Linked DNA regions of Novipirellula artificiosorum. The protein of the gene in region 1 interacts with the protein of each later gene in a pairwise test. Links are inferred from orthologs where the notes say so. Each region holds a gene or a part of one and is shown in the gene's direction. Other genes may lie near its edges.

The links.
Region 2: the proteins of typA (region 1) and rlmKL interact in binary tests that used the Escherichia coli proteins (3 or more experiments, as listed by UniProt). The link is inferred for Novipirellula artificiosorum from one-to-one orthologs.

Annotation. Positions count from the first base shown.
Region 1 is NZ_SJPV01000003.1:525,800-541,356, forward strand. The notes cover bases 6,727-9,625. They hold typA (translational GTPase TypA), read left to right. Parts: upstream 6,727-7,222; coding sequence 7,223-9,028; downstream 9,029-9,625. Other genes in these bases: Poly41_RS11790 (DUF1559 domain-containing protein), read right to left, coding at 9,284-9,625. In the rest of the region: Poly41_RS11750 (FAD:protein FMN transferase), read right to left, coding at 1-492; nqrF (NADH:ubiquinone reductase (Na(+)-transporting) subunit F), read right to left, coding at 496-1,722; nqrE (NADH:ubiquinone reductase (Na(+)-transporting) subunit E), read right to left, coding at 1,822-2,460; Poly41_RS11765 (NADH:ubiquinone reductase (Na(+)-transporting) subunit D), read right to left, coding at 2,465-3,091; Poly41_RS11770 (Na(+)-translocating NADH-quinone reductase subunit C), read right to left, coding at 3,094-3,933; Poly41_RS11775 (NADH:ubiquinone reductase (Na(+)-transporting) subunit B), read right to left, coding at 3,920-5,197; Poly41_RS11780 (Na(+)-translocating NADH-quinone reductase subunit A), read right to left, coding at 5,293-6,645; more of Poly41_RS11790, read right to left, coding at 9,626-10,921; Poly41_RS11800 (alpha/beta hydrolase), read right to left, coding at 11,474-12,538; Poly41_RS11805 (hypothetical protein), read left to right, coding at 12,714-13,469; Poly41_RS11810 (transglutaminase-like domain-containing protein), read left to right, coding at 13,610-14,659; Poly41_RS11815 (leucine-rich repeat domain-containing protein), read left to right, coding at 15,032-15,557. UniProt on the Escherichia coli protein: A 50S ribosomal subunit assembly protein with GTPase and nucleotide-independent chaperone activity, required for 50S subunit assembly at low temperatures, may also play a role in translation.
Region 2 is NZ_SJPV01000001.1:812,047-827,785, reverse strand. What follows is about bases 7,099-10,179. They hold rlmKL (bifunctional 23S rRNA (guanine(2069)-N(7))-methyltransferase RlmK/23S rRNA (guanine(2445)-N(2))-methyltransferase RlmL), read left to right. Parts: upstream 7,099-7,478; coding sequence 7,479-9,881; downstream 9,882-10,179. Other genes in these bases: trpA (tryptophan synthase subunit alpha), read right to left, coding at 10,176-10,179; Poly41_RS02865 (glycoside hydrolase family 27 protein), read right to left, coding at 7,099-7,383. Also shown: Poly41_RS02890 (hypothetical protein), read left to right, coding at 1-618; Poly41_RS33800 (hypothetical protein), read left to right, coding at 874-1,116; Poly41_RS02875 (right-handed parallel beta-helix repeat-containing protein), read right to left, coding at 1,658-3,739; Poly41_RS02870 (right-handed parallel beta-helix repeat-containing protein), read right to left, coding at 3,831-5,795; more of Poly41_RS02865, read right to left, coding at 5,929-7,098; more of trpA, read right to left, coding at 10,180-10,976; Poly41_RS02850 (glucose-6-phosphate isomerase), read right to left, coding at 11,020-12,348; gpmI (2,3-bisphosphoglycerate-independent phosphoglycerate mutase), read left to right, coding at 12,689-14,293; Poly41_RS02840 (ROK family protein), read left to right, coding at 14,411-15,397; Poly41_RS02835 (SDR family NAD(P)-dependent oxidoreductase), read right to left, coding at 15,505-15,739. UniProt on the Escherichia coli protein: Specifically methylates the guanine in position 2445 (m2G2445) and the guanine in position 2069 (m7G2069) of 23S rRNA. Methylation occurs before assembly of 23S rRNA into 50S subunits.

The DNA of each region.
Region 1 (15,557 bases):
CGGATTGGTCCGAACCGATAAGTTTTGATAGCCAACCGATTCACGAAGCGTGGCGATCGTCGCAGCGTCGGGGACGGCGCGTGTCTTGGGGTCCGGCCCAAAACTCCAAAGGTTGACGAGCGGCCCGACCGTCACATCAAACGCCCCTTCGGTCGCCTTGGATACGTCGATTGCCGCCTCAACGACCTCCGCCGTCTGCGAACTCACTGGGAACCAATCGGTTGAATCCCAGCTATTAAAGCGGCTCAACTCCGACGACTTGAGGTAGGTCGACATTTGCGCATTGACCGATCGCAGTTCGGCATCGATCTCTGCGGCGATGTCCGCTTTCCATGCCGGCGGGTCAAAGACCTTGACCATGTAGGTTGTCCCCATGGTCCGGCCACGAAGGGTCAAGATTTTTGGCGGCTCGGCCTTGGCAATCGCTGTCACAAGGGACAGAAGCAAACACGCAGCCAACGAAAGCTTTCGAACGACCGTTAGGCTGGACATGGTCTAACCACCAAAATCGTCATAGGCAATGTTCTCTGGTTCGACGCCCAGATCATCAAGCATCTTGAACACAGCTTGATTCATCATGGGTGGACCACAAATGTAGTACTCAATGTCTTCTGGGGCCGGGTGTGTGCTAAGGTAGTTCTCCAAAAGCACTTGGTGAATGAATCCTCGGTATCCGGTCCAGTTGTCTTCGGGCAAAGGTTCCGACAGCGCGATGTTGAATTTGAAGTTCGGGAACTCTTTTTCGATTTCGCGGAAATGATCCACGTAGAACAATTCACGAGACGACCGGCCACCGTACCAGTAAGACACTTTACGATTTGTTTTTTGACGCTTGAACAGCTCAAAAATGTGGCTTCGCAGCGGAGCCATTCCCGCACCGCCACCGATGTAAACCATTTCCGATTCGGTGTCTTTGATGAAGAACTCGCCATACGGTCCGCTGATCGTTGCCTTATCACCTGGCTTCAAACCGAAAATCCAACTGCTCATTTTTCCCGGCGGAATGCCTTCGGGGGCGCGCGGCGGCGGTGATGCGACGCGGACGTTCAGCATGATGATGCCTTTCTCACCCGGATAGTTGGCCATCGAATAGGCACGCACGACCGGTTCGTCTACCTTGGACACGTAACGCCAGACGTCGTATTTGTCCCAATCTTCACGAAACCGGTCCTCGATGACGAAGTCCTTGTAGTTCACAACATGAGGCGGGCATTCAATTTGAATGTAGCCACCTGCTTTGAAGTCCACTTCGGCGCCTTCGGGAAGCTCTAAGACGAATTCTTTGATGAACGTCGCAACATTATGATTGCTGCGGACGGTGCACTCCCACTTCTGTGTATCAAAGGCCTCCGGTGGCACTTCGACGACCATGTCTTGTTTGACTGCAACTTGACAGCTCAACCGTTCACCTTCGGACGCTTCTTTTTTGCTGATATGGCCTTTCTCGGTCGCTAGGATTTCACCGCCCCCGGATTCGATCTTGACCTTACACTGAGCACAGGTGCCACCACCGCCGCATGCACTCGAAACAAACACACCCGCTTCGGCGAGCGCCCCAAGCAGTTTGCCGCCGGCTGGAACTTCAACTTCTTTCTGATGGTTGATCATGATCTTGACCGGTCCCGAAGCGACCAAGAAGGACTTTGCAAGCAGAATGACCAACACGAGTGCGAGCACCACAATCGTGAACATCGCGACGCCAAGGAAGACGGTGGAACCCATCAGTGAAAACTCGTCATGAAAATCGGATAAATGTTCGGTTAACGTTGGACGGGCGGGCGAAACTTCAACAGAACGCCGCCACCAAGTCCAAACGGTTCACTAAAGTTGTATACCGCCAAACGACATGAAAGCTAACGCCATCAAGCCGACGGTAATGAACGTAATGCCAAGTCCACGAAGTGGCGGAGGCACGTCGCTGTACTTCATCTTCTCACGAATGCCAGCCAAAGCGGCAATCGCTAGCGCCCAACCGACGCCGCTGCCAAGCCCGTAGAAACAGGCTTCAACAAAGTCGTATTTCCGCTGCTCCATGAACAACGACCCGCCCAGAATGGCGCAGTTCACCGTGATCAGGGGCAAGAAAATCCCTAAGGCGTTGTAGAGCGGTGGGAAGAACTTATCGAGCGTCATCTCCAAAATCTGAACCATCGCCGCGATGACTCCGATGTAGCTGATGAAACTGAGGAATTCCAAATTGACCGTGGAAAAATCGATCGTTGACGGATCGATCAGGCTATTCGCCCATACCAAGGCCCCTTTCTTCAGCAGAAACGAGTAAATCAGCTGATTGGCCGGCACCGTGATGGCTTGGATCACAATCACGGCGATGCCGAGCCCGATGGCCGTTTTGACATTCTTGCTGATCGCTAAGAACGTACACATGCCGAGAAAAAACGATAATGCGAGATTCTCAATAAAGATCGCTGTGATCAGAATGCTGAGATAGTGTTCAACCATGGAATTAAGCCTCTTCGATTTGTTCAGGCTTGAAAGCGCGAATGGCCCAGATCAAGAAACCGATCAGGAAGAACGCACTCGGAGGGAGTAACATCAAGTTGTTCGGGTTGTACCAACCACCGTTCCGCGTCAGCGGCAGGATTTCGATTCCGAACAGGGTACCGCTACCAAACAACTCTCGGAAAAATGCAACGACAAGCAATACCATGCCGTATCCGATGCCGTTGCCAATCCCATCCAAAAAGCTGATGGCGGGGCCATTCTTCATCGCAAACCCTTCTGCTCGACCCATCACGATGCAGTTGGTAATGATCAGTCCAACAAAGACCGACAATTGTTTGCTGATGTCGAACAGGTAAGCCTTCAAGAATTGATCAACCACGATGACCAAAGATGCGATCACCGTCATTTGTACGATGATCCGAATGCTGCTGGGAATGTAGTGGCGAATTGCACTGACCGCCAAGTTACTAAATGCGGTCACGAAGATGACCGCGACTGCCATCACGATCGACGTTTCCATCTTCGTCGTTACTGCCAAGGCACTACAGATCCCCAGGATTTGAAGTGCAATTGGATTGTTGTCGATGACCGGTCCAAACAGGACTTGTTTGATTTTCGGGGATGCCATGGCTATTTGTCTCCCTGATCAGGCTTGCTGTCAGCCGACTCGGCTGCGATTTGCTCTTTCAATTGGCCGAGAAAAGGCCCGTATCCATCATCACTTGCCCAGTAGCGAATCAAATTGGTGACCCCACGACTGGTAATGGTTGCACCGGACAATCCATCGACTGCATAGGGGTTTTCCGGAGGTGCCGGGCCCTTAAACACCAAGGAGGCTGGTTTGCCGCTCTCGTCGTAAAGCTTCTGACCCGACCATTCGGATTTCCAAGCTGGGTTGTCCACTTCGCCGCCAAGACCCGGGGTCTCGCCATGCTCATAAAAAGTCAGACCCTCGATCGTTCTTAGATCGCTCTTTAAAGCAAGGTAGCCGTAAAGCGTCGACCAAAGTCCTTTGCCGTAAACCGGTAGCACCACTTGTTGAATTCGATCGTCGCCTGGCTTCTTGACAAAGAACACGCGAGCGACTTTTTCGCGGCGTTGTTCCCCGAGATCATATTCGGGGTCTTCGATCGCAATGCTCATTTCCGGTTTATCAACCGCTTCACGAGGATCGTACTCTTCGATGTTCAACTCGGTGTTGTATTTACCGGTGCTAAGGTCCACCAATGCTTCGCTAACTCGCGAATACAGATCCGCGACTTGGCCGCGGGAAAGCCGATTTGCGGGCAACCCAAACTCGCCCATCGCCAAACCCGACGCATCGAGAATGTTGCGTTGGCGATCGAGCAGCTTGTTGGCTTCCTGTTTCGGTCGCAGCCGAACCGCCGCAGCGCTAACCGCTAAGGAGCAGACCACGCACAAGACCGCAGCGACGGCAATCGTGTAGAAAACTGAATCACGTTGTTGCATAGCGTGCGACCCTCCGTCGAACGTTAAAGTAAACCACAAAGTAATCGATCAATGGAGCGAATACATTTCCGAACAAGATCGCTAACATGATCCCTTCGGGGAACGCGGGATTGATCACGCGGATCAAAATGGTCATGAATCCGATCAATCCACCGTAAATCCATTTTCCCTTTTCGGTCATCGATGCGCTGACCGGATCGGTTGCCATATAAACCAATCCAAATGCCAAGCCGCCCAGAACGAAGTGCCAGTAGAACGGAACACCCATCATCGGATTGGTCCCAGGGTTGACGCCGTTCAGCAGCGATGCCGTGACGAAAACGCCACCGAGCACACCCAGCATGATCTTCCAAGAACCCACCCCAGCAGCAATCAAAATGGCAGCCCCGACAAGACAGAGCAACGTGCTGGTTTCACCGACACATCCTTGGATCGTCCCCAAGAAAGCGCTCATCCAACTAATCGGTTCCGATGCACCCCAGGAGTAGCTGATGGAGCCCAGCGAAGCGATCGCCGGATTTGCGATGGTTTCACTGGGGACGGCGTTGGCCATTTGACCTAGCGCCGTTGCACCGCTGAACCCATCCATCGCCGTCCAGACCTTGTCGCCACTGATCTCACCTGAGTAGGCGAAGTACAGAAACGCTCGGCTGGTCAGTGCCACGTTGAGGAAGTTTCGTCCGGTACCGCCGAACACCTCCTTTGCCACAATGACCCCAAAGGCAATCCCCAAGGCGACTTGCCAAAGCGGGATCGTTGGTGGCAGGGTGAGCGGGAACAGTAACCCTGTCACCAAAAAGCCCTCGTTGATTTCGTGGCCGCGAAGGACACTGAAAATCATCTCGATGTGGCCACCCACGAACATGCAAACGATGTAGATCGGCAAGAAATGAATGGCCCCGAGTACAAAGTTATCGAGGAAATTGCTTGGGTTGTGGCCAAATCCGATCGCTTCATGGATCATATGGTGCCAATCGCCCGACGTTTCCATCCCCGCTGCGGCCATTTCTTGGAACGCGTAGTTGGCTTGATAGCCCACGTTCCACATCCCAAACAGCGTCACAGGGATCAGCGCCACCACCACGGTGGTCATCATTCGTTTCAGATCGATCGCGTCTCGAACATGTGTGCTTCCCGTGGCGACTTCACCAGGTGTGTACAAAAAAGTGTCGAGCGCTTCGTAAACAGGATACGCCTTTTCAAGTAAAGCGCCCTTGGCGAACCAAGGATGGGCTTTGTCGAGAGCGTAGCGGAGTGCTTTCATGATTGGTTTTCCCAAAATCGGGATGGATGAGTCTTTGTCTGTTGCTTCGCCAGAAAGCCTAACAGCCTGTCCCGGCGACGTTCTAACCTTCTCGCTTAGCCTTCTCGCTCGATCGTCGTTAAACTTTCGCGTATCAGCGAACCATATTCATACTTCCCGGGACAAACGAACGTGCATAACGACAGGTCTTCTTCTTCAAGCTCCAAGACGCCCAACTGCTGAGCTTCGTCGGTGTCACGATAGATCAACGATCTCAATAACTGAGTCGCTAAAATGTCCAGCGGCATCACCTTCTCGTAGGTACCAAGGGGCACCATGGCTCGGACACTGCCGTGCGTCGAGGTCGTGAATGCAAATTTCTTATTCGGCGTCGCGGCGGATGCGTAGACGCGAGTCGTCGAATACTTTTCAAAGCCAGGCATCTGCCAGCCCAAGAACTCGCGTTGCGTCCCTTCTGCAATCACCGAAATTTGATTGTGGTAGCGGCCCAAGTACCCGTAGTGCCCCGTCGCAGCACGCCCGTAGAGCACCGACCCCGAAATCGCTCGATAACCTCCATCATCCGGGAGCTCGATTTCGCCCTCGATCAATTGGCCAACGTCGACGCCCAATTGCGTTTCCAGTAGCCGCGGCTGCTTGACAAGCGGCCCCGCCAAGGAAATGACTCTTCGCGTATCGAGGATTCCGTCTTGAAAAAGAGATCCGATCGCACAAACATCTTGATAGTTGATGTACCAAACGGTTTTATGGGGCCCGACCGGGTCGAGAAAATGAATGTGCGTCCCGACCAGTCCGGCAGGATGAGGGCCGGTGAACGTCTCGACCTGGACCCCGTCGATGCCGGATCCAGGAATTTCGGATTGTTCGCCCGTGCAGACAAACACCTTGCCCTCGGTGAGCTGAGTCAGAGCGAGGAGCCCAAGAGTGAATTGGTCTTTGCGGCTGCTCATCGCGACCGCGGGGTCAGCCGCCAGGGGATTCGTATCAATCGCCTGGACAAAAATCGAATTCGGCCGGCTTGCCGGAGCAGGTACCTTGCCAAACGGCCGAGTTCGCAATGAAGTCCATAGCCCGCTGGCCAGCAATTCGCGTTCGACCCGTTCACCACCAAGAGACAGCGGATCGGCCCCTTTTGCGCCGTCGAATTCGGTCCGGTCGTCTCCTTCGACCTCGATCACCATCGACTCGAATTTGCGTTTCGCTCCACGGTTGACTTCGACAACCTTGCCCGACGCCGGCGCCGTAAACAGCACTCCCGGTGTCTTCTTGTCCTCAAAGACCGCTTGGCCTTGACGAACATGGTCGCCTTCGGAAACCAACATCGTTGGCTTCATGCCAACATAATCATCACCCACTAACGCCACCCGGTTGATGTGCTTAGCAACCTCGGCGTGCTGCTCGGGTGCTCCCGAGATGGGCAAGTTCAAACCCTGTTTGATCGTTGTCATGAGCTTTGAAACGCGGGATGTTTGAAGTGCGAGAAACGGTCTGCAAGTGACTAGCCGTAAAGCAGCAACGAGTCCTTCCCCCCAAAACCGCAAAACCGCAAAACCGCAAAATTGCCTAACTCTCCAACAAATTTCGCAGATTGTGAAAAAAATCACAAACTCGGTTCGGTTCAAAGCTTGCGGTGGGACATCAATGCCATCGCAAGCTCAGGGCTGGAACACAAACGTGACGTTTGGAGTCGATTTCCGATCAAACGCCGAGTGTGCCAAAGTGGACGAATTGTCGCGGGTGTGAATATTGCATAGCGTACGGCCGCTGGCAACGGTACACCGGAAGACTTCTAAATATTCGCATGCCGTTTGGCGCTAACGACGTCCCGATTCCCCGTAGGTGCATTGCAAGGGGGCTCGATGGCGAGGCAGGAAAGTTTCGGCTCGACGAATCGCTCAAAAGCAGGTTTGATACGGATCGAATAGTGAAGAACCGTTCCGATTACTTCAAAAAGCGCGCAAGCAACTGTAAAGCCAATCCATGCCGACTTCTCTCCTCTCTGCTCCTACTTCAAAGACCAAGCCTGTGCGTCGAGATGACATTCGAAACGTCGTAATCATCGCTCATGTTGACCATGGGAAAACAACGCTGGTCGATTGTTTGTTGCGCCAAAGTGGGCAATTTCGTGATACGGAGCTCAAAGGCGAGCGGATCCTTGACTCCAATGACTTGGAACGAGAGCGTGGGATCACCATCCTCTCGAAAAACATCTCCATTCCCTACCGGGGCGTAAAGATCAACCTGATCGACACACCGGGTCACGCCGATTTTGGTGGCGAAGTCGAACGGGTTGTTAAGATGGCCGATGGCGCCTTGGTGTTGGTCGATGCTGCCGAAGGGCCCATGCCACAGACGCGATTTGTGCTCGAGAAAGCCCTGCAAGCGGGATGCCGTCCCATTGTCGTGGTGAACAAGGTCGATCGGCCCGATGGCCGGCCGCACGAAGCACTTGACGAGGCGCTGGAATTGTTGGCCGAACTGGGGGGGGAAGAGCAACTTGATGCGGCAGCTTATGTCTTCGCCAGCAGTAAGGAAGGTTACGCGACCACCGACCCCAGCAAGCCGACCTCCGACATGCGCCCGTTGTTGGATTTGTTGGTCGATTCGCTGCCGGGGCCAGAAGTCGATCACGAAGCGCCCTTGCAAATGATGGTGACCACACTCGATTGGAGCGAGTATGTGGGGCGGATCGCGATTGGCCGAGTTGCCGCCGGAACGGTGGAAGCGGGCCAGATGATTGACCTGCATCAAAAAGACAGCGTCAAGAAGGTGAAGATTGCCAATCTGTATGTCTTCGACATGCTGGGCCGTACCGCTGCGGCATCAGCCGAAGCGGGAGAGATTGTCGCCATCGAAGGTTTGGCGAATGTCGAGATTGGTGACACGATCACGGCCGTCGACTCAGGGGAAGTTTTGCCGCGGTTGAAAGTCGACGAACCCACGTTGGAGATGGTCTTCAGCGTGAATAACTCGCCGATGGTCGGGCGTGAAGGCAAGTACGTGACCACACGGCAATTGAAAGCCCGCCTTGAAAAGGAACTCGAACGCAACGTGGCGCTTCGCGTCGAGATGATCGAGGGGACCGAAGCCTATGCGGTCAAAGGACGGGGCGTTTTGCATTTGGCGATTTTGATCGAGACGATGCGTCGCGAGGGCTTCGAACTGAGCGTTGGGAAACCACGTGTCATTTTCAAAGAGATTGACGGCAAAAACCATGAACCTTTCGAGACGCTGCGCGTCGAGGTGCCGACCGACGCGATGGGACCGGTGATGGAATTGGTCGGCAACCGTCGCGGCCAAGTCGAAGAGATTGCACAACGAGGTGAGTACAGCTTGATTCGATTCCTGATTCCGTCTCGTGGCTTAATCGGTTTGCGAACGCGACTTTTGAATGCCACACGAGGCACCGCGATCATCCATCACCGATTCGACAGCTACCGGGCCGTTGAAGGGGAAGTGCCCAAGCGAGCCAACGGCGTGTTGGTTTCGATGACCTCAGGCAAGGCGATGCCTCACGCAATGTTTCTGTTGCAAGACCGTAGCGAAATGTTTGTGCCCCCCGGGACAGAAGTCTACGAAGGCATGATTGTCGGCGAGAATGCTCGCGACAACGACATGATCGTAAATCCCTGTCGTGAAAAGAAACTGACCAACGTCCGCGCCGCCGGCAGCGACGAGAACGTCATCCTAAAGCCGGCTCGCGAGTTGTCGCTTGAGGCCGCTCTCGAGTACATCGAAGACGATGAACTTGTCGAAGTGACTCCAGAGAGCATTCGTTTGCGAAAAATCCTGCTGACCGAATCCGCACGTCGCCGCAAAGGTCGAAGCTAGCCTCGAGCGATCGTGCGAATCGCTCGTGGGGCTCCTTCGTGAAGCGGGCTAGTATTCCGCCGCAGCTCAATTTTCGGGAAGGGCCGCTTCCTACCGGCCACACTCTCAAGTGATTTGGCCGGTGGGAACCGGCCCTACTCCGAACGCCTACTCGCAATTCAAGCTGAGTCGGAATACGAGTCGACTGTCGACACGAAGTGATAGGACAGTGGATTTCACTACGTCCCCACTCGCCGTTACAAACTTGACGGCCCACTAAAAACGAACCACTTCTTTGCCTGCCTTTGTCAACATCGCTTTGAAGGTCTTCGGGTCAAGTTCGTTCGTAAGAAGTCTGATGGAGCCGTCAGCCAGGCACGCATGAAATCCTGGTAGCCCATCTGCAAACGACATGGGGTTGTCAGGGTCGATGGCCAGACCATCCGGTTGTGTCCAAATCGCTGCGTGTTCGGCATTGGTTTCAAGCAACAGGATGGTATTGGCCGTGCCGTCCATGATGTCACGAAAACGAACTTCCTTTCCTGGGGAAAATACGTATTCGTCTCCAGACGGTTCCCGATAGACCGTTGAACCCGGTTCGACAGAAAGACGAGGGTTGACGAATGTTTCAGGCATCTCGGTGATCAGTTCGCGGTTGTGTGGACTATCCCAAGCCTCATCAAGATGGAATCGTTCATACAACGCCTGGTGCTCTAGAAATGGTAAAATCTCCACTCGCCAACTCAGTAGCGGCTTGCCGTTGGGATCATTGATCGTGCCCGGCATCCGCTTGTAAACGGAATGATGGTTGTGGATGGCCAGGGCAAGTTGCTTCATATGGTTGGCTGACGTTGTACGCCGCGCCGCTTCTCTGGCGGCTTGAACGGCTGGCAAGAGTAACCCCACCAGCACGCCTTGAGTGGCAATGCCTGTGGTTGCGGGGCCACTGATCGTCAGTTTGCGTCCGTCGCGTTCGGGAGTTAGCAATTGAAGGATTCGGTCGGCCATTCGATCGGCATAGGCACGCGAAGCCTCGGTCACGGCATCGTCACCCTGCAATTGTTGGTTCGCTTGTGCCAATCCGATCTGGCGTCCCATTTGCAAACCACGGTCAAGGATCGCCGACAATTGCTCTGCGGACGCGTCATCTCGTCCTAACATGATCAACTTGGCTCCGTCGACTTCGTTGGCCAAGTCGATCTGCACGAGCACTGCGTCGAGCAGATCGGGAATCTTTGTAAATTCCTGCAACGGAGGGGGAACTTGATCAGCCTTGCTTTGCAGTGCCCCCTTGATCAACGGGCGAACGGGCTCGACAGCCATCAACATGCTTACGTTCCCCGTGTGGCTGACCGCAGCTGCCATTTTCGCGAGCGGGCCATTCGGGCTTTCAGGGCTCGCCGCCCGCAGCACCGCGTCGAGGTAGTTGTCCGTTGCAATCACAAGCGTCCGTGCGTCCTGGAACATCATTGCCGTATCCGGAGGGTTGCGCAACCGATAGGCGCTGTGCCCGTCGACATCGATCGGCTCTTTTGACGCGAGCAAATTTGCATTCACGTTGTCGATCGAACCGTCGTTTCGCAGCGACACGATGATTGCCAACATCGGCCCGCCGGGTCCAGGTGCCCCCGCAACGACCTTCAGCCGGTCAACATTGCTCGGTACGATGCCGACGTGCTCTTTGCACCACGCCTCCGCCACCTCGATCGGATACATTTCCGCGACGGGGTTGGCGATTGTATCCGCAACCGTCATGACGACAGTCACCACCGCGTCGGTCGGGATGTATTCGCTGCCGATCTTCGATACCCCTGAACGGCTGGAGTTTGACTGAGCCGAGCAGACCGCGGTTAGGAGCAAGCAAGTGGAGAGAATCGCAGAGCGTTGGAGCAGCCTGGTTTGCGGGAGCAGCATGGTGAGGTTCCTTGACGAGGAGAAACAGAAGCTGTGATACCCGTGAGTCTATCACAATCCCATCCCCCCCGGTGGAATGTCCTCAGGGCCAGCAGCGAGGTTGCAGCAGGAACGCCGGAATACGACAATCGATAGACGCGGCGGAATACGATCCCGACCTCTAACAGGAGATCCCCCATGGCGCTACCGCAATGTGAGACTTGCTGGTTTCGATCAAAGTGCGACAAGAACCCAGCCTCCCTTCTCGGACGACTGTGGCGTTTTCACGCTCGTTTTTGTCCAGGTTGGAAACGCTACATCACATCTTTACCCGACGAGCAGCGGAAGGAGCTGGCACGAAAGTACCATTTGACCAAGTTTCTTTAGGATCGTTTCTTTAGGATCGAACGTCCCGTGCAAAAGGCGGCACCTGTTTTTCAGCTCGATGCTTAGCATCGCGTGAACAACAAGTGACGACTTTGGTAGTGGACGAGGCCACGAGTCCCGTGTTACAGGACTCGTGGCCTCGTCCACTACGTTAGTAATTGATCCCGCGATGCTTAGGCTCTCGCCCTAGCGCTGACCAACGGAAGGATCGGAGATGAGCTTGGCCATCTCGCGTCCTGCGCCGCAGCTTTGCTTGTAGTAGTCAAGCTCGTCGTGCGCGATCCCGATGGAACGGGAGCAATCGCGGGCACGTAGGTTGATTTGCGTGCCATCGACTCGAGGTGCAAACGATTGCATCCTGCCAAGTCCAAGGGCGACAGCGCCTCGCACCTTGTCAATGAACCAGTACCGTTTGAGGACGATGTCGCGCTGGTTGTACATGAGTAGCAGGTCTTCGATGTTGGATGTCGCCAAGCCGTGGTATTCCCCCGGGGACAGCCAATCTCGTTCGACAGCTGGGGCGATCAGCCCAACATCCACCTTGGCGCTGCGTACGGATTCGCCGGGAAGCGTGCGATGGCCCAAGGAGCCGCCAGCCAAGGCGTGTAGGGAGCCCGTCACGACTCGCCCGCCCAAACTGTAGCCGATCAATTTTGTTTTCACCGATCGACGTACCTGTTCGCGGAGCAACCAAGCGAGATAGAGCCCTTGAGTGTCCGCATACTTGGCTTTTTCACGGACATCGCGTGTGATGAACTCCGTCCGTTCACTCGGCCAGCTCCAGATCACCCAATCGACTGGCCCGCTGCAACGCCGAGCCTCCGTTTGGCGGTAGACATACAGCCCTCGTTCGACTGCTTCGCAATAGTCAAAACGATAGCCGTGAACATAAATCACCAACGGTCGGTCGCTGCGAATCTCGGCCAAGTATTCTCCGAGAGACGAGCGCGTCGTGGCGCCATTGCATGTCATGCGAGCAACGGTAAACGCAGGGGCGTCAAGATCGGCACAACACGTACACTGCGTCATCGACCGCGTGTTGATCAACCAAATTCGATCTCCCAGCTGGGCCGGAAGGTTCGCGGGCAGTGCCGCGTTGATTTGCTGTGGAGGGGGTAGAGTCGATGCGTGTGGGCTGGAGAGCTTCTCGCTCGGCGCTTCAATACTTGTAGCGGGCTCTGCGCAAACAGAGATCGCCATCGCCATCAAGAAGGCGAGCGTAGACAACGGTCGGTTGTAGTGACGAAGCATGGTCATCTGTGGGCGGGCAAAACGACAGCAGGAGTGAGGCGTGCAAGCGTGACAACAAATTGTTGCAGAAAAAACACGATGTTGCGTTTGCACATCATCGAATACGACCTAGTTTTTACTGGTTCCTCGTTTGGGAACACCGAATAAGCTCACTATGCAAGTCAAGGGAAAAAGAATGAATACTCGCATTATGTCGATTCTGGCATCTGCCATGCTGTTGACTGTCAGTTCGGGGTGCGGAACATTGAAACAATTTTGTTTTGGTCGCGGCGCAAAATGCGGTTTGTGCAAGAGCACCTACACCCCCTACACGGCTGCACCCTATGCTGCCGCACCCCAGCCGGCACCTTATGCTCCGGCGCCTTACGCTCCCGCACCCTATGCACCTACGACGCAAATCCCTCAGCAGCCGCTTGTGATGGTCGGACCTCAACCTCAACCGCGTTGTGGCCTACTGAATCGGCCTCGTTGTGGCCTGTTTAATCGTCAGCAACCGGCTGCACCCCATTACAGCGCACCGACTTGTTGTCATCCCCAATGCGGTGCGGCAACCATGGCGGAGTGTTGTCCGTCTTGTTCCGATTGCTACGGTGGATACGGCAGCTATGGCAACTGCGGCCAATGCGAGACGGGATATGGATCATGCTATGGCGAAGAAGTCGGCGGTTGCCATTGCGGCTCTTCAATGAATTCGTACGGTCCGATTGTCAGCGATCCTTATTTGTCGGGAGAGGTCGTTGGCGGCGGTATTCCTTACAACGAGCAAATCATTGGCGGCGGTATTGTTGGCGGTGAAGTCTATCACGGCCAAACCTACGGCAGCGGAACAACGCTATCGGATGACTTCGATGCTCGTGGTGATCGCATCATCAACGCCGAGCCGTTGCCTCCGGGAGCCGTTCCTGTGCCGCAGTCCCAGTTCCAAAACTAGAAGAACGACGGATAGGATCCTCGTTTGGTTGAACTATCCTTAGAAATAGTGAGCGACGGTCGAAGTCCTGTTGGAGTCAAATCCAATGGTGCTTCGACCGTTTCGGTTATTTGCTCCTCGCATAACAGGCGACTGTGATCATGTATTCAAAAAAGTCGGCACGCCCGATCGTCAATCGGCGGACCTTACTAAGCACCGCGTTGTGGTGTGCGGGTGTCGGTGCACTTCGTTGGAGTCGTCAATCGGTGGCCGATGACACGGTCGTGAGTGGTTCTCCCGGCACGGAGGAGGAGCCATCGGGATCCTCGGACGGTACGGCTGACGCTTCAAGAATCACCTACGATTCGCCACAAACCAACACGTGGCGGATCGGGATGGTGCTGGACCCACCGGTAACTTGCACCGATGTCTTTGCCACGTTCCCGGTGCCAACGAACTGGCCGGAGCAGAAGGTGACGGTCGTCAGCCAAACGATCGATCCGCTGGTGGCGGGTTGGGAAGTGCGCGAGTTGGCCAGCGGTGTGAAACAGGTTGCATGCCGGATGCCGCGGGTGCCTGCGGGGACTCGAGCCGAAATTTCGTTTACGATGCAGATCGAGCGATCGCGGATGCTTGCACCGGAAAGAACCGACGATTTGGTCATCCCCCTTCGTCCCGACCGCGAATTGCGTGCCTATTTCGGAAACAGCCCGAACATTGACGCCACGAATTCAATCATTCGAGCGGCGTCACGCGAATTGGCGGCGATGGAAGCAGAAAACGACTGGCAGCGGGTCGAGCAGATCTACGATTACGTACGCGAGAAGGTTGAGTATGTCGAAGGCGACCTAAAAAACGCATCGGTCGCCCTGCGAGACGGCAAGGGGGACTGCGAGGAGATGACCAGTCTGTTTGTTGCGCTGTGTCGCAATGCCAAGGTGCCATCGCGAATGGTCTGGATCCCCGGACACTGCTACCCCGAGTTTTATCTGGAAGACGGTGAGGGCAACGGTCACTGGTTTCCTTGCCAGGCCGCCGGGACACGCCAATTCGGCCAAATGGATGAGTACCGGCCGGTGCTGCAAAAAGGGGATCGATTCAAGGTCCCCGAAAAACGAACCCCCGTTCGCTACGTCGCCGAGTTCTTCAAGTGCGAGCGGAAAGGCAAAAGTAACCCGAATCCCGAGTTCATTCGCCAAGTGGTGCCGTAGGTTTTCGGTCGTGAAACTCGTTTTTTTGAACGATCTGATTCGATCGTCGGAAATCAGCGTTGACACTTTGGCCACACGGTTGTTAATCCCGCTTTCACAGTCACACCTGTGGCTCGATGAACAAACCATAACAGGGGCTTCATCGTTGGTGAACGCTTTGCGGGAATCGTTCGCTGGCCTCCCAACGTGGTCGGAGCGTCCATGGTTTAGCACGACGGTTTCTGGGTCAATCGTCTCGCTAAGCTGCTCCACGATGAAGCTTCCTCTGTGCATCGGGGTGTTGCCGTTTTGGGTCAACACCCCGATGCCAGGATACACCCCGGTTTCCGCTGCCCAAATTCGCTGAGCAAGAAGCGACTGCGCCTGCACCCCATGACTGCTGAAACGCCTGACCAAAATGACGATTCGTCACCTCTCGAATTGGACCAAGAGGGGGTGGCCAGCGAAATGTGGGACGCTGATTCGCTTGAAGCGTTTCAGGCTCAGCAAGGTTTGGCGAAACAGCGTCGGCGGCGAGCCATGTTGGTCGCGCTGTTGGCCGTCTCGTTCGTCGGTACCGTGGTCTATGCTTGGAAAAACAACGGCGAACCGGCCCCGGTGACGATCGATTTGGCTCCCGAAATCAAGTTCGAGCGATTGTTATTCCGGCTGAAGATGGAACACAACAAGAAGCTACACATCGAGGATTTCATCGTCACCGATGACATGCTGAAACAGTTGGAAGCCTATCCTGAATTTGAGACGGTCATTCTCGATCAAGGCCAGGTAAGCGACGCATCGATGAAGGTGCTCTGTTCGCTACCCAACTTGCAACACCTTCGACTCCGACTTTCACCGATTTCCGATGAGGGTCTCAAGACGCTTGGCGGATGCCAATCGCTGTGGTTCTTGAACTTGC
Region 2 (15,739 bases), on another replicon or contig:
CGAGGGGAACCCGCTTGGAACACTCCGCCCGATGATTCTCAAGATCGGTTCACCCGAGTCGATGAACTTCAAAACCCTAATCGATCGGCCCCGCAGCCGATTTCGGATCCACCGGCTCAGCAGTTTGTCAATGCACCGGCCAACGTACCAGGTTACGCGCCGAATCCCCCCATCCCCAATGGACAAGCCTATGGAAATCGGAACCCAGTTGCGGCGATGCCCGTACCGCAAGCGTATGGCGCGGGGTGCGGATGTGGAGCTTGCCAATCCGCTCGCGCGTGCGACGGTCCATCCTGTGGGTGCGGTTCGTGTGCTCAAAGAGGGTGCGGGCATCCGCAAGAAGAGTATGTAATGATCCCGCACCGGACGCCAAACTTGCCCTCTTCGTCGATCTTGCAGTATTTCCGAAGCGACGCCTGTTACACGGGGCTTTGGGATGGCTACGCCCAAGAACGTGCGAAGCAGTGTGCAAAGCACCACAAACACATCCACGGGATGTGCGATTGTGCGGCGCGCTCGGCAGCCCATAAACCGCTCGATTGTTCGCTGCTGAGGGCGTCGCCGGGAAGTGCGCCGTGTGCATGTAGGGATCCCGGCTGTGACAGTTGTCGCTATTAGCAACTCGTCGGAGTCCACCTGACGGTGTGTGAGAACTGCCTAATCGTTAAAGTCTAGCGTGCGCCGCAGAGGTTGGAGTCATCCATCACTGCGGCGTTTCGTTTTTCAGTCAAAAAAAGGGAATCGATCGCGAAAGTGTTGTAGAGAATCGATCGACCTTGCCGATGTTATTAGCACCATGGATTGGGAGGGTGGAACGATCGGTGTCATCGTTCCAGCATTGATGGGCCATGTTGAGGCAGGGAGGGCTTCAACATGGCCCTTCTTTATTGTGGGTTCGGTCGCAGAGCACGCATCCAATGTGATGTCGAGACAAAGCTTGGAAATGCCAATGATCGAGTGGTGGGACAATTGATCGATTTGGCAAACGCGGCGATTTCGCGGCGTTTGATGGTGGAACTCGAAGAGGCGGGTGAACTTCGTTGGACGAACGATCTAACGCTGACCCTGGACTCGCTGCGGATCTATTGGACGTGCCCGCCGAAATCATTGCGTTGATCTATTCTTACCGCTGGACGATTGAAATTTTCTGGCTCATCCGGCGGAAGCGTGCGCAGGAGGTTTTCGAGGCATCTCTCCGGTGTCCCATCATTGCTGGCAGGAGCTATTTTCACTGGTTATCGTGCAGTTGCCGGGAGAAACGGAGTGGAGCTCTGCAGAGGTGCAACTTGACAAGGGATATCCCGGTCGACGGTGCGCCAAGGGTGCTACCGGTCCCCGGCGGACGACCGACCGTCGGGGACTCTTTTCTAAGAGAGCATTGGACACCGGAGCCATACCTCCAAAAAACCTCGAGTCTGGGTTCCGCGCGCTTCCGTCGGATGAGCCAATTTTCTTTCGCTTCTACAAGCAGCTGATGGGCGGGGCGCACTTGATCAGCCACAGCGACAACGGGATTGAGATTCAGGTCTACTGCTCGATGATCGCTTGCCGGGGGAAAAAGGGGACGGGGGTCTTTATGTGAAACGTACCTTTTCCTCTTTGAAATTGCCCCCGTCCCCTTTCCTCTTGCGTGTTCGAATCGGGAACGCACTGGTTGCTACGGTCCTGTCTCGCACCTCGGCCCGACGCCACTCAAATCGATCGGCTGAAATCCTAACTCGAATGCGGGTGAGGCGGCCGACAGCGTGAAATCCCCCGAGGCAGGGTCTGCGAAAAGAGGATCGGCGTATCTCGAGTGCTTGTCTTTGCCTCGTGCTTGCCACTCTTTCCAAGTATCGCCGGCAAAACGGACCTCCTCAACTCGCATATTGGGGTTGAAATACAGATTCCAATCGAATTCAAAGGTGCTGGTGACTTCTCGCGTCCCCGACTCCTGCTTGGGATGGAAGTGGAAGGTGTAGGGAGCATCCTTCCAATTCTTGGTTAGCAGTTCGCCATCACGCCAATAAACAAGGTTGTTTTCAAAGAAAACGCTCTTGTGAGGTTCACTCTTGCCACGGCTGATTTGTTCGAGCATTCCGTACGCAAAGATATTGTTACGCACCGTCACTTCTTTCGCATAGTGAATGTTAAACGGCGCGAATTTGGTATGGTGGACGACGTTGTTTTCGACTAACAGATGGGTCGAGCCTTCGTCGTGATAGATCCCCCATCCGCCATAGTGGTTGGCCGTGACATCGTGAATGTGGTTGTTGCGGATCACCGTGCCCGGCGAGACGCCCAAGGTATAAATGCCGCCCATGTCGGATAGCACGCCGCCGATGTCATGGATATGGTTGTACTCAATCTGATTATTCTGGCTGATGCTTCGCTGGTAGCCCCAAACCCAGCCGACGGAGATGCCGGTGTAGCCGCCGTGGTGAATGTCGTTGTGGGCCACCCGGTTGCTTTCGGTGTTGGCAAGCAGCATGCCGACGGCCGACGGATAGTCGACTCCGTAGTGGTGAAGATGATTGTCGGTGATTTGATTGTGGCTACTGCGATGCCAGGGCGGATCCTTCTCCGTCCCACCGTCGATGCGAATGCCACCCGCTGCGACGTTTGCGATCTCGTTACCAAGGAACTGGTTTGCGGAACAACCTGCGGTCACATCGATGGCCCAGGTTCCCAGGCCGCTAAAAAGGCAATTCTGAAACCGACAATGCTTGGCAGCATGCAAGGCCACTGCCGCTGGAACGCTGGCGGAGCCTTGACGATCGTTCGAGTTGCCACGCGGTAGTTCGAATTGCGTGTGAGTGAAGGCTAACCCCTCAAATTGCAGATGCTCGACAAATTCATGCTTTGCAAGATCACCGTGGATTTCAATGAGCGACGGCGCAACTGGGACCACGGCTAGCACGTTCGTCATGTCTTCGCCGGGCAGCGGGAAATAGAACAGTTGGCCCGTTTCACGGTTCAAATACCATTCGCCGGGGCTGTCCAAACCTTCGAAAACGTTTTCAACGATGTACCTGGCGCCGTCTTCGGTAAAGTCATCGGTGAAAACCTTGCCTGCTTTATGGGCAAATGTGACGAGGTTCTTTTGCTCGTCGACTTCTTGGATGGGCAAGTGCGAATCGGTCCAGAAGTGGTAGACGATTGTTTCAACGTCGCAGAGGTTCGTCCAATCCGAGCGGATGTCACCCGGCTTGAATTCGAAACTCTTGCAATCCGTGTGATAATTGGTTGTCTTGGGTGTACCCTCCGGACATGCGGCCACTCGCAAGTAACCTGCGTTCGGAATTCTTGCCCGCGTCCGTTGTTCGCCGTTGATGTAGAGTTGGTGAAAACTCCGCTTGCGGTTCGCAAATTCCGGTAGCGTGACGACCCACAAATTCGGATCATGTCTTTGCCAGCCAGAGACCTTGCGTCCTCCATCGATCACCGGTTGTTGCCCATCGACGGCCTTGAAGAGCACTGGAAATTCCTCGCTGCCCGAGTCTCGAGGACCAAACGAGATCGGTTCTTCAAGTGTGTAAGTACCGCCGGCAATCCAAACGGTCACGGGGGCTTGCAAGGGACGCGACGCTTTCAAGACGCGGACCGCATCGCGAGCTTGCACGATGGTCGCAAAGGGTTTGTTGGCAGTACCGGGATGATTGGCGTTGCCATTTGGAGCCACAAAGAACTCAGCAGCGAGCGTGGCACTTGCAAAGAAGGCTAGGGCGATTGCACTGGCGAGTCGAAGGTGGGTTTTCATAGTCGAAGGTGGGAAGGGAGGTTTTGCTTGGAACCGGAGAAACCGTCGGCGTCGACGGCCAGGGGGGGAATCCGATGTCCTGTCTCGTCGTTTAAGGTAGATGCAACAGCACGACCAGGTCATTCGCTTCAGGAATGCTGCTGCGAAGGTCAGCGGACATTTCAGGGAGATCACGTTGGCCATCACCATCAAAATCGCCGGCGCGGTAGGCTGCGGCGTCCAACGTCGCGCCGATCACCCCGTCGGACTCGACGGCTGAAAAGGCCAGTGAGAAATCGGTCTGCGTCCTCCAATTCCAGACGATCGTATTTCGCCAAGGCCGGACGGGCAGGGCAGGGGAGAAGTCGATGCCGGACGGTGAAACCTCCGTGACGGTGCGGATTCTACCGTCACCGTTGATCTCAATCTGGTCGCCAACCCGAAAGGATTGTTGGACGTCGACACCGCGCAAGGCAAGTCGATCATCACGGCACTGATCCAGATCGGTTGCGATACCTTGAAGATGAGGCAGATTCCCCGGGATCGGTTGCTCTCGCTCGGCGTCATTCAAAAACAGGTTGTCTTGACCTTCAAAGTCGCTTTCGCTGTTTAGCACGTTGTTGAGAAACAGGTTTTGCGAGATAACGTAATTTTTGCCATCCATCCCGATGCTGCCCCAGCCACCGAAGCCAAAGGTGTTGTGGGTGACGGTCCAATCATTGGAACTGTGGTGGCCGAAAATGACCAACCGAGCGCTGGTTCCGAAAAAAACATTGTTGGTAAGTTCGCCGCCGTAGGTCTGTTCGGTCATTAATCCTTGGCCAGACAACAGGATCAAGTTGTCGTGAAACTGGATGCCATGCACGCCACGATACGTTTGGAAATTGTCAGGGTGTCCGTGCAGCAAATGATGATGGACATAGTTCTGTCGTAGGGTCACATCATGAGTTTCCGGTTCCGCATCCTTCCCCGAGATGTCGCCGGCAACAATGATTCCATCGACGTAGTTGGCGAGCACTTCGTTTTGTTCAACCATGCCTCGCTGGGTCGACACGATCGAGATACCGGTATGATTGGCAAATGCGATCGAGTGGGCGACGCGGATGTCTTGGCAATTGCGAACCGAGACGCCGCTGTTTGCGTGGTTATGAACGATACATCGGTCGACGGTCAGTCGTTGGACCTTGCCCGCACTTAAACCGCTCGATCCGCTACCAGCAAACTCGATGCCTTCGACTCGGAAATCGGATTGTGGGTCCTTCCAATGCCCGAGCGTCAACAACGGTCGCGGTTGCTTAACGGTTTGCGTCCGCAGTAAGTCATCGGCGTCGCCGGGCATGAAGTAGAGCTTCCATTTGTCACCTTCACTTTCACACGCCCATTCGCCCGCGCGATCGATCAGCAGGTGGTGATTACAGAGGGTCAATCGATCATTCGCACCGAGTCCTCGCAGTTCTTTTGCATTCATGGCCAGTCGCCCGCGAGTCGAATCGATCGAATCGACGGGGATGATCTTGAAGACATTGCCACGCCCGAAAAAGACAAACGCGGCAACATTGGCTGGCGTACTGACGATTTCCGCAGCAGCTGGAAGGGAGTTCAGCTGGTCGCCAACATCGACGATTCCGCCGGGGACATCGCTCGAGACAATGGGCACCCAAGCATCGGCCTTATCCAGCGACGAGGCAATTCGCTGCGGCCGGTAGCCGACGTACAAGTTCGTTACCTTGTCGGGCACCGTCGTCGCATAGACCCCTTCGCGGAACGGTTGCCACTGGCCAATCTTGCTGAATCCGCTGACGATCACGCGGCTACCGGTGGCTGCTCGGATCGTCGAGGGCTGGTCTTGTGAACCCCCTTTGGAAAGTCGCAATGATTCATGATAGACGCCGTTGCCAACCGTAACGATGTCACCCCCCTGCATTGCATCGATCGCCTCACCAATCTTCTTGAACGGGCGTGCTGTCGAGCCGTCACCTGAGGTCTCGATCGAACCCTCGACGAACCACTCCGCCGCACGGGCGGACGTAGGCAGGGAAAGGGCAACGAGCAACGCGAGTCCAGAGCGAATGAACATGGCGGAGAGCTTCGGCGAGAGGAACGGTAGGTAGGAACCAACAACGCAAGCGACGCCGCTGCGGATTCTGGTCAATGGGCGGGGATCACCATTATACGACGACCACCCCGTCTCCACAAACCGGTGCGCTGCATCACTCGGGATGGATCCGATACAGCCCGGCCCCGTGAGCTTCGATCGTCGCGTACAGTGCATTGACCAAAGGCATTTCCTGACCGTTCCACAAGTCGCGCATCGTCGCGTTGTCTTTGACCTTGATGTCGGCCAACCTCATACCTACGGTTGATTCCCCGTGGTCGCGAGTGTTGAAAAGTGCGATGTACTTGTCGTTTGAATCGGGCACGTCGGCGACCCAGACGACTTGGCCGGACGAGCGATACAGCTGTCGATTGTTCGTGCTGTGTTGATTAACCGCCAGGACGTCGCGATTGGTTAAGAGCTTCAATTCAGACGGCCGCATCCGCATCAGGTCACCGCCATACATCAAGGGTGATCTGGCGATGCACCATAGAGTCATCAAGGTCCGTTGTTCTGCGGCGGTCAACCGCGAGACCCGTTCCAAGCCATCTTGGGGGCCACGCCGGTTCAGGACTCCGAACGGGATCATGTCTGCATCGGGCCAATGCCCGGCTCCAATGAAGTTTTCCCAAGTGTGGAGTTTTTCGAACTGGGCTTCCAGCGATTCCCAGTTGTCCCAGAAATCGGAGGAGATCCGCCACAGGTTCGCATTGGCTTTGACATGCTCGGCCATTTCCGTGGGTGTTTCGTTGCCAGGTGAGAGGCTGAGCACGATCTGTCGCCCACAACGATCGATTGCTTTGCGGTAGCCTTCGATTTCCTTGTCACAATAAGGACTGGCGATGTCATCGACCTTGATATAGTCGACGCCCCAACTCGCATACAGTTCCAATAGCGAATCGTAGTAGGCTTGGGCACCCGGTTGATCCATATCGAGTCCGTACATCGTGTTGAGCCATGAACACGTTGATTGGTCCGTGACCTGGTCGGCCGTGTACTGTGTTCCCTTGATCGGCATCTTCCGCGCCACCGCTTCGCGTGGGATGCCACGCATGACGTGAATGCCGAATTTCAGCCCGAGCGAATGAATATGGTCTCCTAAAGCCTTGAAACCGGTGTCGCCCGTTGCCGACGGAAACCGATCGACCGCCGGAAGCAACCGACCGTACGTATCCATCGGCAGCGAAGGTTTGAAGTCTTCGGTTTGTGGCGGATTGTTCAGGGCGGCAACGTGGGGATAGAACCAGCAGTAATCGACAACGACATACTGCCAGCCAAAATCCTTCAGATGTGCCGCCATGATCTCGGCATTCCCGCGAATTTCGTCTTCGTTCACCGCAGCGCCGAAACAATCGAAACTGTTCCATCCCATCGGAGGCGTTTGGGCCCAGTCGAGATGATCCTGAGCCGGTGCGGAAACGGTGCCGTGGAGTGTGATGGCTGCCACAAAACAGGCCATGCAAAGCGAGTTGAACTTCATGGAAAGGATCTTGTGTTCCGAATGGATGGTGAGTTGGCTCAGCCGCTTCGCACGAAAGGGGGCCGGATGGCGGTCCATTGTTGCGGACACGTGGATCCTTGGCAACGAAAAACCGCCCGAATAGTGGTTTTGTTGGTTTCGCGGTAGACTGATCGCTCGACCCCATTCCCGATCGGTTTCCTTCCATGAGTTCGAACTTGAACGACGAGTCCTACGATCTGATTGCCGCGTGTGCCTTTGGGCTCGAGGCGATCGTGCGCCGCGAACTTGAATCGCTTGGAATCGATGCGTCGATTGGCGAAGCGGGCCGAGTCCATTTTCGTGGTGGCCGAGCAGCGATCCTTGAAGCCAATTTGTGGTTGCGGACAGCGGATCGAATCTTGATTCGCATTGCCGAGTTTCCGGCAGCTGATTTCGATGCCTTGTTTGACACGACGCGCGCAATCGAGTGGGGTAAATGGATTGCCGTCGATGCCAGTTTTCCGGTCACGGGTCGGTCGGTGAAGTCGGCGCTGACCAGCGTTCCGGCATGCCAGCGAACCGTTAAACGGGCGATCGTCGATGCGCTGCGTCGTGATCACGCCACCGAGACACTTCCGGAAACGGGCTGCGAGTACAAAGTGGATATCGCGCTGTTGAAGGACGTCGCGACGATCACGATCGATACGACAGGACGAAGTTTGCATCGGCGCGGCTACCGGACCCATGTCTCCAAAGCACCACTGAAAGAAACACTGGCTGCGGCGATGGTGTTGCTGAGTTACTGGAAAGCGGGTCGCCCGATGATCGATCCGTTCTGTGGCAGCGGGACGATCCCTATCGAAGCGGCACGGATCGGACGCAACATCGCGCCGGGGTTGACGCGAGAGTTTGCCTGCGAGGCGTGGCAAGATTATCCCGCGGAGCTTTGGCAAGACGCTCGGGCAACTGCCCAGGCAGCGATCTTGCCGCCACTCGAAGAGCGGATCATCGGTAGCGATCTTGACGGTCGGGTTTTGCGTGCCGCTCGAGAGAATGCAGAGCGGGCCGCAGTCGCCGACGACATTCACTTTCACGCTCAGCCCTTGAGCGAATTGACCAGCAAACGACGATTCGGTTGCTTGATCACCAACCCTCCTTACGGCTTGCGAATTGGCAACGAAAGCTATCGCGAACAACGCGAACTCGATGCGCTGTACGAATCGATTCCGCATGTCCTGCGCAAGTTGCCGACTTGGTCACACTATTTGTTGACCGCTTATCCACGGTTTGAACGCGTCGTTGGGCGGTCGGCCGATCGACGCCGTAAATTGTATAACGGCCGGATCGAGTGCACCTATTATCAATTCCACGGCCCAAAGCCGGTGATCAATCCGCTGGCGACCAATCAGCCGGCGATCGACGAGCCGGTGAACGACGAGCCGGTGAACGACGAGCCGGTGAACGACGAGCCGGTGAACGACGAGCCGGTCAACGACGCGCCGGTGAACGACGAACTGGTGGCCGGTGAGTTGGAGGCCGATGCAAACGGGCTGCGAGAGGCGCGTGAGCCGGAAACCGGACTGGAAACCGGGGCACCGACAAAACCATCAACTGCGGACGGGGTGAAGCCGAAGCCCTACGTTCACGCATCCGGAACACCGGCCTTTGGGCATTTGTCGGACAAGGGGCTTGAGCAAGCGGAACTGTTCGCCACCCGGCTTCGTAAGCGAGCCAAACATCTGCGCCGCTGGCCCACGCGGCGCGGGATCACCTGTTTTCGTTTGTATGAGCGTGACATTCCCGAGATCCCGCTGATCGTTGATCGTTACGAGGACTACTTGCATCTGACGGAATACGAGCGACCTCACGATCGCGACCCGGCCCAACACGCCAACTGGCTCGATCTGATGGCCGAAACCGCTGGCAAGACGCTCGAAGTGCCCAAACAAAATGTGTTTTTCAAACGTCGCGGTCGTCAACGCGGCAAGACACAGCACGAAAAGGTGGATGAAACGAACCAAAAGATCGAAGTCCATGAAGGCGGCCTCAAGTTCTTGGTGAATCTGGCGGACTACGTTGACACGGGCCTATTCTTGGATCACCGGATCACGCGACAAATGGTGCGCGAGTTGGCGGACGGGAAGCATTTCTTGAATTTGTTTGCCTACACCGGATCGTTCTCGGTCTACGCGGCCGCTGGCGGTGCGAAGAGCACCTTAAGTGTCGACTTATCGAAGTCCTACTTGGATTGGGGTTGGCAGAATATGCGACTGAACGGGTTCTTGGGCAATCAGCATCGGTTTGTCGCCGAAGATGTCAAAACGTTCCTTCGCAACCATCCCCCAGGCGAAAAGTATGACTTGGTCGTGTTTGATCCGCCGACCTTTTCCAACAGCAAACGAACCGAAGAGGATTGGGATGTGCAAACCGATTCGCTCCCGTTGCTCAACGAACTGATGCCACTGGTGCGCAAAGGAGGCGTGATCTATTTCTCGACGAATTTCCGGCGATTCAAGTTTGACGTCGAATCGGTCTCCGCCAGTGAAGTCCACGAGATCTCCAATCAAACGGTGCCCGAGGATTTTCGAAATCGCCGGATTCATCGCTGTTGGCGAATCGTGCGATAAGTGTCATCGGAAACTCGTGTTTCCGAACACCACGCGCCGTCTCTCTTTATCCGGTAGGCTCAAATAATCGGGGCGAGGTCCACTCGATTTCTACTCAGCATGCGGCTGTCCAAGGAGTGCTAGCCCGGATTATTCATCCGTCCAAACCTTTTCCCCGTAACCCTTTGTATGCAATCAGCTTACATCGATTGAGTAAGAAACAGACTGCGCACGTTGGAGTCGTAGGCTTTAGCCGATTCAGCAAGGATCCAGCCGCAATCGGCTAAAGCCTACCACTCCAACGAATAATCTGGGCTAGACGGCGTCAATCGCAGACCGCAGCTGTTGGACAAATTTGCTGACTTTTTCGACGGCATCCTGTTTGCCTTCTGCTTGGGCGATGCGTCGGACGATGGCCGATCCCACGATCAATCCATCGGCAACGGGGGCCAAGGTCGCGGCCGTTTCCGGACTGCTGATCCCAAAGCCGATGCAGATCGGCAAATCGGTTTCGCCTCGCAGCCATGTCACCTTGTCGACCAGGTCCGAGGGCAGGGCGGTCCGTTCACCGGTAATGCCGGTCACCGAAACGTAGTACAGGAACCCCGATGACGATTTGGCAATCCGAACTTGCCGTTCCTTGGGGGTCGTGGGAGTGACGAGTTGTATCAGGCTAAAGTCGGCGGCCTTACATATTTGGGCGAATTCGGTGGCCTCCTCAACCAGCAAATCGGGAACGATCGCGCCGGCGTAACCCGCTTCAACGGCCTTTTGAACATACGCTTCGACTCCAACCCGGTGGATGATCGAATAGCTGACCATCGTGACGCGAGGCATTGCAACCTCGCCGACCATTCGCTTGCCCATCTCAAACACTTGTTGCAACTTGAAGCCACTTTCCAAGGCACGTTGATATGAAGATTGAATGACGGGCCCGTCGGCGATCGGATCGCTGTAGGGAACCCCCAGTTCGCACAAGTCCGCTCCGGCGCCGGCGAGCGAGCGAAGGATCGCTTCGGTCGTGTCGATCTCAGGGTCTCCTGCGGTCACAAATGGCATCAACGCCTTTCGCTTGGCACCACGAAGCTCGGTAAATAGTTGATCAATCGCTGACATGGGAAGGTTGGGTTAGGTGGTGTTTGGAACGATGACCGACCTTTCATCCTACTCCGTGAACCGCGTTCTTTCCCATCCCCCTTCCTGCCTGGGACTCCATCGTGTGTTCCACCCAGGTCGCGATCATCAACATTTGGAAGAACTGTCCGAGTGTGTGCGAGTCGATGTGAGAAAGCGAAATCGTCATCGTCGGGCAGCAAAGATCACCGGCGCTGCGGTTGGCGTGTTGGATGGCTTCGCAGGCAAAATGGGGTAGCGGTCGATCGCTGAGGACGGTCGCAAGCGGATCGATTCTCGGCGACTCAACGACCCATTGGGTTATGACTTGATGGTGATTAGGAAACTCATGGCGCTGCATCCATGTCAGCGGGATGATGCCGGCAAGTTGGTCCTCGATCAGTCGTTCGTACCATTTTCCTAACGCGGCCAAGGCACCCGACCAAACGTTCTGTGTCCGCGTGGTGATCTGACGATCGGTCCGCAGCAGGTGATGGACTGCGGCGTATTGGAGAACGATGTTCTCGGAAAACGGCGACTGCAAAAAATGGTGGTTCATCATCGCTGCGCCTTCGAGCAGCATCATGCAATCAAGGCCCAGCAGCGCAGCGGGCATTAGCGACGCAGACGACAGAACGCTCGAAGCATCGGGGACATCGTTGCAGATTTCAAACACGTCTTCACAGCCGAGCGATCTTGCGATGTCGCCAAGAGGGCCATCGGGTCGAGCAATGGGAATGACGAAATTGGAGCTCTTCGAAGGATCTGCAAGCCAGTTGGATTTTTCGAGTTCCCTGAGCGTTTGATGGAATGCCATGCGGCTTTCTAGGGTGGTGCAAGCGTCCAGGCGATCGCTATCGATCATCACCAAGGCCCAGCGTTTTTCGGGGGGCGTGTCGACGTAACCACCCAACGACAGTCGCTGCAGCAGAGCGGCACGGGTATCATTGTCGAAGTCGCTGCCACCGAAATACATCCGAGGCCGACTACCACGTTCGGCGCGGGATAACTCGTTGTGAAAGGGTTCGCATGATGCCTGCATGATCGCTCGCGGCCCCTCGATCATTTGGGAACGGCCCAGCACGACCACGGCATCGATCTGCTCATGGATCGTGTTGGCCACTTTGAAGATGCGGCCGAGCAGCGACCCTTCACGGCGCTCGGCATAGTCGGCCAATTCCTTTTCAGGAAGACGAAAAAAACGAGAAGACTCGTCCTCACTTTTTTGTGCCAAGTTGTCGCAGGGGAACGGGTTCGCCTCGGCAATCTTTGCACGGATTCGCTCAAATTCCTCTGCAACGGAGTCGAGTTGGTGCTCTTTGACACCGTAGTCGGCGTTAATGGATCCTGAAGCGTCAAAAGCCAATAAGCTCATAAAAGGCGGCAAGCAAAAAACGAGAAAAAGTCGGTTGGAGTGAGCAGATTAGCCGATTCAGCAGACGGTTGGCACTCGCGTCTGCTGGCAATCCGCAATAAGAACCTATCCGAAAAGGGGTCAGACCCTCTCTTGGTCTGAGCGTATCGGTAGCGATTCCATTGGAAAACACCGAGTTTTTGAGCAATCGAAACGTCGGTCGACAAAGGGTCAGACCCCTTTTCGGATAGGTTCGAAATAGGCGAGCGGCTCGGCAGGCCGTTCCGAAAACCGCCTCGGTTAGCTAAAACTAGGATTCCCGATCCCTTTGATTCTCCCGCTTGATAAGAGAGATAGAGCCTTGACCCAAGTTCGCCGCAAGCCCGTCGTGTTGATCATCCGTGATGGATGGGGCCAGAATCCTGATTCGAAATGGAACGACTGCAACGCGGTTTATCTGGGCAAAACGCCGGTTGCCGATTCGTTGATGGCAAAGTACCCCCATGTCCTGATCGCGACTTCGGGCGAAGATGTTGGACTTCCCGATGGTGTGATGGGCAACAGCGAAGTGGGGCACCAAAACATCGGTGCGGGACGAATTGTCGACCAAGAGGTGATGCGAATCACACGAGCGATTCGTGACGAGTCGTTCTTCGCCAATCCGGTGTTGCTCGAGTCGATCGAGCATGTCAAGAAGACTGGCGGCAAACTACATTTGTTGGGCCTGATGTCCGACGGCCGAGTTCACAGTGATTTGGACCATGCGATCGCGATCGTCGATTTGGTGAAGCGTCACGACTTGGACTCCGACCGCTTCGCCGTGCATGCCATCACCGATGGTCGCGATACGTCACCGACAGGCGGGTTGGAGTATGTCCGCCAACTCGAAGCGGCGATGAAGGAAAAGGGTGTCGGTTATGTCGCCACGGTGATGGGTCGGTTTTACGCAATGGACCGCGATCTGCGTTGGGAACGCGTGGAAGCGTGTTACAAAACGATGACCCAGGGTTCCGAAGCGACTGCCAACTCCGCCAGTGAGGCGATCCAAAATTACTACGATCACCCCACCGATTCCAATCGGACAGGTGACGAATTCATTGAGCCAACCTCCATTTTGCACAACGGCAAACCGACGGTCGTTGCCGATGGCGACGCCGTGATCTTTTTCAACTATCGTGGCGATCGTACCCGTGAAATTACCAAGGCGTTCACGTTTGACGACGAAAAATGGAAGAACATTGACGGTGGAGGATTCGATCGTGGTAAAAAGCTTGACGATTTGTATTTCGCCACGATGACCGGTTACGAAACGGGATTGCCGGTACAGGTGATCTATGAAAAACGAGCCAAAATGCCCAACATTCTCGGCGAGTATGTCGAGTCGCTTGGGCTGAGCCAATTTCGCTGTGCCGAGACCGAAAAATACCCCCACGTGACCTTCTTCTTCAACGATTATCGTGACGAACCCTTTAGCCACGAAGATCGCGAAATGGCACCCTCGACGCGGAAAGTGTCGACCTACGATCAAGCCCCCGAAATGTCGGCTCACGAAATCACGGACAAGGTTTTGAAAGAAATCGAATCGGGTGAAGCAGACTTGTTGATCGTGAATTACGCCAACGGGGATATGGTGGGACACACCGGCGTTTTGGAAGCTGCGATCAAAGCCGTTGAAACCGTCGATGGCTGCGTCGGACAAGTCGTTGAAGCGACGCTTGCGAAAGGTGGATCGCTGGTCGTGACGGCCGACCATGGCAACTGCGAGCAGATGATTGACCCGGTAACGGGCGGCCCGCATACGGCGCACACAACCTACACGGTGCCGCTGATCGTGGTCGAGCCCGGTTTGGAAGGCAAGCAGCTGCGAGAGGGGGGGCGGTTGGCGGATATCGCGCCAACGTTGCTCGAGTTGATGGGATTGCCGGTTCCAAAAGAAATGACGGGCGAAGCACTGATAAAGATCTAAGTCGTCATCGTCTCGTGATTTTCGTTCCTGCCGCAATGCGGTTCGCGGTACATTGTCTTGCCCCCTGACACGTCGTCGCGGGATGACTTCCAATTCAACTCCTTTGCTGGACAACTTATGGCATCCGACACAAAAACGATTTGGATCGGCTTTGACCTCGGCGGTACAAAAATGCTCGCCATTGCTTACGATCAGGATTGGAAGGAACTCGGTCGTCGTCGCCGAAAAACCAAAGGCAGCGAAGGGTCCGAGAACGGGATCGAGCGGATCGCTTCGACGATTGAGAGACTGCTTGGCGATAATGATCTCAATAAGGCCAACATCGCAGGGATCGGGATTGGATGCCCAGGACCGATCGATTTGGTGAAAGGTCGTATCTTGATGACCCCCAACTTGGGTTGGGACAACGTCGATGTGGGCGATTTTTTGAAGAAGCGTTTTGATTGCGGCGTGATCGTGCTGAATGACGTTGATGCAGGGTTGTATGGTGAGTATCTATTTGGTTCGGCCAAAGACGCCCGATGCGCGGTGGGGATTTTTCCCGGAACCGGCGTCGGAGGCGGTTGTGTCTACGATGGCCAAATCCTGCAAGGCGCCAAGTACAGCTGCATGGAGATCGGGCACACTCGCGTTTCGGCCGATCGCAGAGCGAGCGGATCCGCAATCTCTGGGACGCTTGAAGCCGAAGCGAGCCGCTTAACGATTGCCGCAGAGGCTGCCAAGGCAGCCGTGCGTGGCGATGCCCCTCACTTGCTCGAGGAAGCAGGCACGGACCTCCGTGAGATCCGTAGTGGTGCCCTTGCGGCTTCGATTGAAAAAGGGGACAAGATCGTCAAGGAGCTTGTCGAAGAGTCGGCGCGAAGCATCGGCATCTCGGTGGCCAACATCGTCAACCTGCTCGCCCCCGACAAAATCGTTCTGGGCGGCGGTTTGGTGGAGGCGATGGAAGACTTGATCGTCAATACCGTTCGAAAGACTGCTAAAGCGAACGTGATGTCGGTCTACAAGGACGTCTTCGAGGTTGTTGCTGCAAAACTGGGGGATGATGCCGGAGCGATGGGCGCGGCAGCCTGGGCAAAGCGAAAGCTCGATCAGCCAAAGTAGGCAACTTTTCTTGATCGGGTTGGCTGTCCGCAATCGACATCGCCTTCTCAGGAGCCAATTGGATCGCTTCGATTTACGCCAACACTTCGTTCGGTGGGAGATCGGAATTAGGGTTTCCGTTCCTTGGATGAGGTCAATTTTCGTAGAAGCCAATCGCCGATGCGCGGTGATAAATGTCCGATCGCAATCAGCAGCCGAAGGTATCCTGGCATCACAACATCGGGGCGTCGCCGGCGGACAGCATCGAGGACTGCGGCAGCAACTTTTTCTGGAGCGATGCCTTTGACGGAGGTGCCACCACCTGGCTTTGCCGCGTCCGCAGGCAGCGTCTCGTCCACCTGT